Regions from separate parts of the Metabacillus sp. KJ11-3 genome, predicted to be linked through region 1. Evidence: riboswitches for the same ligand, from Rfam matches in the RefSeq annotation. Region 1 holds a riboswitch; the other holds the start of a gene.
The links. A riboswitch is a leader RNA that binds a small molecule or an ion and turns the genes downstream of it on or off. The one in region 1 is predicted to bind glycine.
Positions count from the first base shown of each region.

Region 2: linked by a shared signal. The riboswitch ahead of AC0L8O_RS22945 (amino acid permease) and the one ahead of glyA (serine hydroxymethyltransferase) in region 1 are both predicted to bind glycine.

Region 1 covers NZ_CM147865.1:3,488,258-3,492,476, forward strand. Annotated here, with positions in the region: gene sdaAA (L-serine ammonia-lyase, iron-sulfur-dependent, subunit alpha) at 1-634, opposite strand, end outside; gene AC0L8O_RS17340 (serine dehydratase beta chain) at 634-1,146, opposite strand; partial or broken gene glyA (serine hydroxymethyltransferase) at 1,162-2,411, opposite strand; glycine riboswitch at 2,652-2,753, opposite strand; gene gnd (phosphogluconate dehydrogenase (NAD(+)-dependent, decarboxylating)) at 3,104-4,009, opposite strand; gene zwf (glucose-6-phosphate dehydrogenase) at 4,088-4,219, opposite strand, start outside.
Region 2 covers NZ_CM147865.1:4,592,797-4,597,015, reverse strand. Annotated here, with positions in the region: partial or broken gene AC0L8O_RS22955 (L-lactate permease) at 1-16, opposite strand, end outside; gene AC0L8O_RS22950 (L-lactate dehydrogenase) at 53-982, opposite strand; gene AC0L8O_RS22945 (amino acid permease) at 1,265-2,611, opposite strand; glycine riboswitch at 2,779-2,858, opposite strand; gene bglA (6-phospho-beta-glucosidase BglA) at 3,184-4,219, opposite strand, start outside.

The sequences.
Region 1 (4,219 bases):
GATCACATACTAAGCCTAGTAGTGATTTCAAGGCAATAGCAGTCGCGTTTACGGCTTGTTCCGGAGTGCCTCCTTTCATCTCGACGATTGTTCCAGCAGCCATAGCTGTTGCAGATCCTACTTCTGCTTGACAGCCTCCTGCTGCTCCTGAAATAAAGGAGCGATTTGCAATGACGTAACCTAGCATGCTTGCCGTAAACAAACCCGTAACTAGCTCTTTATTAGAATAGTGATCATTTTTCTTCAGTGAAAACAATACACCAGGTAAGATTCCAGCTGCTCCCGCAGTCGGAGTCGCAACAATTACTCCCATTCGCGCATTGCTTTCAGATGTTGCTAATGAATAAGTCATTGCATCGCTAATATAGTTTCCCGAAAGTGATTTACCTTGTGTCGAATACTCATACATTTTCACAGCATCACCGCCAGAAATACCACTTGGTGCAGCTGAGCGATCTTTTACACCGTTGTCAACGGCTTCCTTCATTTTTATTAAACGCTCTTCCATCATTCGGAAAATGGTTTCTTTCTCTTTTCCGGACTTTTCCATCTCCAACATCAACATCATTTCACCTATGGTTTTTTGTTCACTCTGACAAGTAACAATCAACTCTTTCATGGACTGAATGTTCATTAAAGTAACCCCGGGTACACTTTCCTGCATTGTTGAAACTCTTTGATAAGGGCTGCGTGGTCATCATCTGTGCTTAGTCGAATATCAACCATCTCTTCGTTGATCATAAAGATTTTTGATATACCGCCCCCAAGTGATACACCACCAACCTTTACAACGCAATGATCACGCTTCGCTATTACAACCGTTGTATTTGGATGGGGAAAATAGTCGCAGTGAACTTCAAATTCCAACTCGTACTTTACCCCATTCTTTTCTGCTAATTCTAATGATTGTTTAATACGCAAATCATCTGTTCTTAGCCCAATCAAGCCACCAATCAATGCTTTATCAGTTCCATGACCTTGATAGGTTTCAGCAAAGGAATCGTAAAAAATAATCTTAGCCTCTTCTGGACATCCACCTACCAACTCATGAATAAATTTCCCTATTGATACCACTCCTGCTGTATGAGAGCTTGAGGGGCCTACCATGATTGGACCAATAATGTCAAAACAACTCTGAAATTCCATGATGTTCACACTCCTCTAAACATGAATTGGTTGTTGAAACAAAGGATACGTCCCGCAAATAACTTTCGTTGTTTCTCTTGCTTTTTCTAGGACAGCTATTTCCCCTTTACTCTTTAAAACTTCAGCGATTATTTCACCAATTTTCACCATCTCTTCCCATTGCATTCCACGAGTTGTTAGTGCAGCAGTCCCCATACGAATGCCGCTAGTCACAAACGGGCTCTCTGGATCGTATGGAATCGTGTTTTTATTAGCTGTAATACCTGCTTCTTCCAATAATTTTTCAGCTTCTTTACCGGTTAAGCCCCATGGGCGAACATCTAATAGGACAATATGGTTATCTGTACCTTCAGAAACAAGTGTTGCTCCTTCATTTTTTAATGTTTCACTTAGAATTTTTGCATTAATAATTACTTGCTTGGCATAAGTGTTAAAGCTGGGCTGAAGCGCTTCATTAAAGGCAACTGCTTTAGCTGCAATGATGTGCATCAGTGGTCCACCCTGAATACCTGGGAAAACAGCCTTATTCACAGCTCTTATGATTTCTTCATCATTTGTTAAAATAATCCCACCGCGCGGTCCTCTCAAGGTTTTGTGTGTCGTGCTTGTTACGACATCTGCATATGGAATTGGTGATGGATGAAGACCCGCAGCAACAAGTCCTGCAATATGCGCCATGTCGACCATAAATTTCGCCCCAACTTGATCAGCAATGTTTTTAAAGCGTTTAAAGTCAATCGTTCTTGGATAAGCACTTGCCCCTGCAATAATTAACTTTGGTTTCTCTTTTTTCGCAATGTTTTCTACTTCATCATAATCAATCAAGTGAGTATCTTCTCTTACACCGTAGGACACAATGTCAAACCATTTACCCGATATGCTGACAGGACTTCCATGTGTTAAGTGACCACCATGGGAAAGATCCATTCCCATCACTTTATCTCCTGGCGTTAGCAATGCGTAAAAAACAGCTAAATTAGCTTGTGCACCCGAGTGCGCTGAACATTCGCATATTTAGCCCCAAATAATTTCGTTAGACGCTGAATCGCTACTTGCTCGGCTACGTCAACAAACTCGCACCCGCCATAATAGCGCTTTTCTGGATAACCTTCTGCATACTTATTTGTCATGATGCTTCCCATTGCTTCTAAGACATCTTCGCTAACAAAGTTTTCTGATGCAATTAACTCTAGCGTTTGATGCTGGCGGCTCTTCTCCTGCTCAATCACTTCAAAAATGATAGAATCTTTTTTTTGCAAACCCATATTTTTTTCCTCCTTGAAGACAGATCAGTTTTCTTTAAAAGTCAGCTACTAGTCTTCTTTTCTAAAAAAACTGTTTAACATAGGATGCTTCACTACCTTTTTGTACACAAAAAGGACAGAAAGGGGTAGTGTAGCGTCAGCTCCCCTTCTCTGTCCTTTTACCTGAGAGTTTAAACTCTATCATTCTTAGAGTCTTCCCCTTTGGTGGCGTCATAACCATATACGCGCTCTCCAGAGTTGCGTCCAGTTGTAGTTCCATCTACCTGAGAGATTTATTCCAAGGGTATTTTTGGAACTTGCTCCTTCGGTGGCGTGTTTCTTGCACTCTCCCACAACTGTCATCCGCTCTTATTCACTTACTAATATATTGTAATCTCCATTTGGAAATTTAAACCAGTGCTAGAAAAACCTTAGCAACCGCTACATTTGAGAACTCAGGATGTAGATCGATAACGAAATGCTCATTTGGTATTTACATACAGACGGCTCCACTTTTTATGGAAAGCATTTGAATGTTTTCTTGGCTTACCTTCCCCTTAATCATAATAGAATAATTAAATAATAATTTAATGGCTTAATAGTATAATACTGTTTCTTTTCAATCATGTATAACGGTTAAAAATGATACTAGCTATCATTATTTAAAATATAAAGTTTCACTCAATTCCTATCCAGCTAATTACCTCTTCAACTCATTGATTCTCTCTACTATTTTCTACAGCATGCCCACCAAATTCCGAACGGAGAGCAGCTACGACTTTTCCAGTAAAGGTGTCTTCTTCAAGTGAACGATAGCGCATTAGTAAAGATAATGCGATGATAGGTGTCGCCGTTTGGAGATCGAGAGCCGTTTCAACTGTCCATTTCCCTTCTCCTGAAGAGTTCATAATACCTTTAATATCTTCTAATTTGGAATCTTTTGAAAAAGCACGTTCCATTAACTCCATAAGCCATGAACGAATAACTGAACCATGATTCCACACTTTTGCTACATTCTCATAATCATAATTGAATTCACTTTTTTCTAAGACTTCAAATCCTTCTCCAATGGCTGCCATCATTCCATATTCAATCCCGTTATGAACCATTTTTAAAAAGTGTCCACTACCAGCTTCCCCGGCATACAAATAACCATCTCTTACTGCTGTATCTCGGAAGATAGCTTTAACATATTCCCAAGTATCCTTATCACCACCAACCATATAACAAGCTCCATTTCGTGCTCCTTCCATTCCTCCGGAAGTCCCAACGTCCATGTAGCTAATTCCGTATTCTCTTAGTTGGTTATATCGTAGAATTGTTTTTTTATAATGGGAATTTCCTGCATCAATCACAATATCACCATTATCCAGTAATGGGATAAGTTCATTTATGATCGAATCAACAACTGAATGAGGGACCATTAACCATAGAACCCTTGGCTGTGGTAATAAATTCACTAATTCAGTTAAATTCGATGCACCTCTAACTCCATATTTCCCCATTTCTTCAACAACCTGTTGATCTAAATCAAAGGCTTTAACTTTATAATGATGATCGATTAAGTTTTTTGATAAGTTTATTCCCATTTTACCTAATCCAATTAAGCCAATCTCCATCCAGATGCTCCTCTCTATACTTCGTACTCATTCATCATTCATTTCCATGCAATATGGTGTTTTAACCTTATGAAACTATTAAATCCATTCAAACCCATCTGCCTCTAATAAAGAATCTGCGGCATCTGGTCCCATTGAACCTGAGTCATAATGATGAAGTGGAACAAGGTTCTCTTTAAATGCCTCCAATACTGGCTGTACCCATCTCCA
Region 2 (4,219 bases), 1.1 Mb from region 1:
AAGTATCCATTAACATAATGTTTCCCCCAATGGGTCAAAGATGTGAATCAAATTATATGGCTGCATTTTGTATCTCTTTTACGGTTTGGACAGATTTAGTAAGCTTCTCTTTTTCATCCTGAGTCAGTGATAGTTCAACAATCTTTTTAACGCCGTATCTTGTAATCACAGACGGAATTCCAATAAAAACATCATGATGTCCATATTCCCCTTCTACTAGTGCTCCAACAGGTAGGACAACATGTTCATTTCTTAAGATGGCTTTCGTTATTCTTATTAGCCCCATTGCTATGCCATAATATGTGGCACCTTTTGCTTTAATAATTTCATAGGCAGCATCACGCACCTCGACTGCGATCGCTTCCTTCCTCTCCTCAGATAACCTTTTTGCAACCTGTGTTCCAGCAATATTTACACTGCTCCAAACCGGGAATTGAGAGTCACCATGCTCTCCAATAATATATCCATGAACACTTAATGGTGCTGTATCAAATTCTTTTCCTACTAAATAACGAAATCTCGCAGAATCTAAAATAGTTCCAGAACCTATCACTCTTTCTTTAGGAAGACCAGAGAATTTCCAAGTTGCATAAGCTAGAATATCGACTGGGTTTGTTGCAACTAAGAAGATACCATTAAACCCGGAATCCATAATGCTTTCAACAATAGATTTAAAAATTTTTACGTTTTTATTCACAAGTTCTAATCTTGTTTCTCCAGGCTTTTGCGCGGCACCTGCACAGATAACCACGAGGGCGGCATCCTTACAATCCTTATATGAACCGTATCTTATGTTCATAGGAGTAGGTGCATAGGCAATACCATGGTTTAAATCCATAATATCCCCTTTTGCCTTTTCTCCATCCAGATCAACAATGACCAAATCATCACATAAGCCCTGATTTAATAATGCATAAGCATAACTTGAACCAACAGCACCACTACCTACTAATACAATCTTATTCCCTAATGTTATATTCATTTGATTTTCCTCCAGAAGCTGCGTTGTAAATTTGTGAAATATTTCACATAATTTAATAAAAAAATTTTCTTAGTGATTATTATAGATTCATTAATTGAGTTGCTTACCATTTGTGAATAATTTCACAAATGGTTCCAAAAATATATTTGTAAATAATATATTGTGAAGTATTTCACATGTAGAATATATCATGATATTTCAATTTGTTCAAGACCTTTTTGTAACAAAAAACTTAAAGTGAGATTCACTTTAAAAGAGAATCTCACTTCTACATATGTTACCTTAACTTGCCTTTTTTCTTCTATATGAATACATTGCAAATATTAAAATAAACCATAATGGTGTCAGTAATAATGCCAAGCGTGTTTCATTAGCAAATAACATAATAATAAGAATCATAGCAAATAACGCTAGAACTACATAATTAACAAATGGCGTAAACGGTGCTTTAAACGTTGACTCAGCATGTAATTGTGGAAATGTTTTTTTATACTTTAAATGACAAACAATAATGACACCCCAAACCCAAATAAAACAAATAGCACTTACCGTTGATACGAGTCCAAAGGCTTGTGCAGGGATAAGTTTGCTCAAGAGTGCTCCTACCGATACGACAAGTGTAGATATGAACAATGCGTTACCAGGGACATGATTTTTATTTAGTTTTGCTAAGTTGGCAGGAGCCTGATTACTCCTGCTTAAATTATATAGAATCCGGCTTGTCGAAAACATTCCACTATTGCAGGCAGAAGCAGCAGACGTTAATACAACAAAATTAATAATACCGGCAGCAATTGGAATTCCAATTAAGCTAAATGTTTTTACGAAGGGACTTTCCTCAGCATTCAGTTCGGTCCATGGATTAATGCATAACAGAACAATAATGGAGCCAATGTAGAAAAATAGTATTCTTAAAGGAATCTTATTTATAGCCGATGGAATATTTTTTCTTGGATTGGCTGTTTCCGCTGCTGATACACCCACTAACTCTACACCAACAAAAGCAAATAAAACCATTTGAAAGGAAAGTAAGAAACCTGAAATGCCATTTGGAAAGATTCCACCGTGTTCCCACAGGTTTCTGATTGTAACTGCCCCTGCATCGGTCTTAAAACCTATCACAAGTAAAATAACCCCAACCCCAATTAATAAGAGGATCGTTATAACTTTTATTAAAGCAAACCAAAACTCTAATTCACCAAAAAGCTTAACCGTTAATAGATTGAACCCTAATAAAATAATCAAACAAATAATGGCAGGTACCCATTGAGGTATATCAAACCAATACTGTACATAAACACCGACAGCAATAATATCGGCCATTGCGATCATAATCCAACAAAACCAATAAGTCCATCCAGTCACGAACGCTATTCTTGGGCCAAGATAGTCTTGGGCGATGTCTGTAAATGATTGATAACCAGCTTTAGATAACAATAGCTCTCCCAGTGCCCGCATAATAAAAAACACAGCAATACCCACAGTTAAATAAGCAAAGATAATAGACGGACCTGCCAGTTGGATTGCTTTACCAGATCCTAGGAATAACCCGGTACCAATAGTTCCTCCGATGGCAATCAATTGAACATGCCGATTGGCTAAATCCCTCTTTAATTCTTGTTGTACCAATTCTACTCCTCCTTAAAATTTGCCACAATCTATTGTGTGACACAATGAGCAGCATAAACATAATCCATTAAAAAAAGAGATTGGATATCATCCAAATCTCTTGGTCATAAGAATATGAAATAGTATTTGTTGTACTAGTAAAATGATTAGTTTAACAAATAGGTATTCTATACTCTTCTGTCCTTTTGCCTGAGATTATGAATCCTTCGGCGCTGCGGAATGCCGCAGTCTCTCCAGAAGCTGCTCCTGCTATAGTTTCATCCATAGCGATCATAGCTCGATTATAGTTTTAACATAAAATTATTCTCAAATAATTTATAATTCTAGTCTTATTCACTTACCTTGTCAAGAACAAAAGCGCAAGCGCCTTGATCAGCCTCGGGCAAATAAGACGCAAATGAATAGAAGACGTTCTTTGTCTTCAATTCATTTGTGGCTAGACCCTAGAAGGGCTAGGCGCTGGAGCTGGATGTCGCGCACTTATCCACAGTTCAAAGGCATTTTATAGTTTCCTGGTCAATAAAAATAGAGGCTCAGAAAGCCTCTATTTTTCGTCTAAATGAAACAAGTTACTATAGTTGTTCACCATTTGTTTCAATTACTTTTTTATACCATTCAAAAGAATCTTTCTTATAACGCTTCATTGATCCGTTTCCTTCATTATCACGGTCAACATAGATCATGCCATAGCGTTTTTTCATTTCGCCAGTTGTGAATGAGACGATATCAATGATTCCCCATGGTGTATATCCGATTAAATCAACGCCATCGTATATGACCGCTTTTTCTAATGCTTCAATATGTGATTTTAAATATTGAATTCTTTCCGGATCATGGATAGAGCCATCCTCTTCCATTACATCGATTGCACCAAATCCATTTTCAACTATAAATAACGGAATTTGATATCTGTCATAAAAACGATTTAGTGTATATCGTAACCCAGTCGGATCGATTGCCCAGCCCCAGTCACTTGATTTAATGTATGGATTTTCAACACTATTCGGTAGTCCACCATTTACAACATCACCGGTATTATCATTATTTACATCACTTTTAACGGTCGTTGACATGTAGTAACTGAAGCCTAAATAATCAACAGTACCATTTCTTAAAATCTCATCATCGCCGGCTTCCATTTTGATTTGATATCCTTCTCTTTCAAATTCCTTCAATGCATAGCTTGGATAGTAACCGCGAACTTGAACATCAGGGAAGAAATAACGTTGTCTCATTTCTTCTTCTGCCAGCATGATATCTTCCGGATTAGAAGAGAAAGGATAAATTGGCACATGTGAAACCATTGCTCCGATTTGTAAGTCCGGGTTAATTTCTTTTCCCTTTGCTACAGCAAGTGCACTGGCAACAAGTTCATGGTGGGCTGTCTGGTACATAACTTCCTTAGCATTTTCATCTTCACCGACTAATACACCTGAGTTTGTCCATAAGAAGATTGGGTTGTTTACATCCATTTGGTTATTAATCTCGTTAAAAGTCATCCAATATTTCACTTTATCTTTATAACGGTCGAAGCAAACTTCCGCAAATTTCGCAAAATAGTCTACTACTTTACGATTTCTAAATCCGCCGTACTCTCTCGCTAGATGT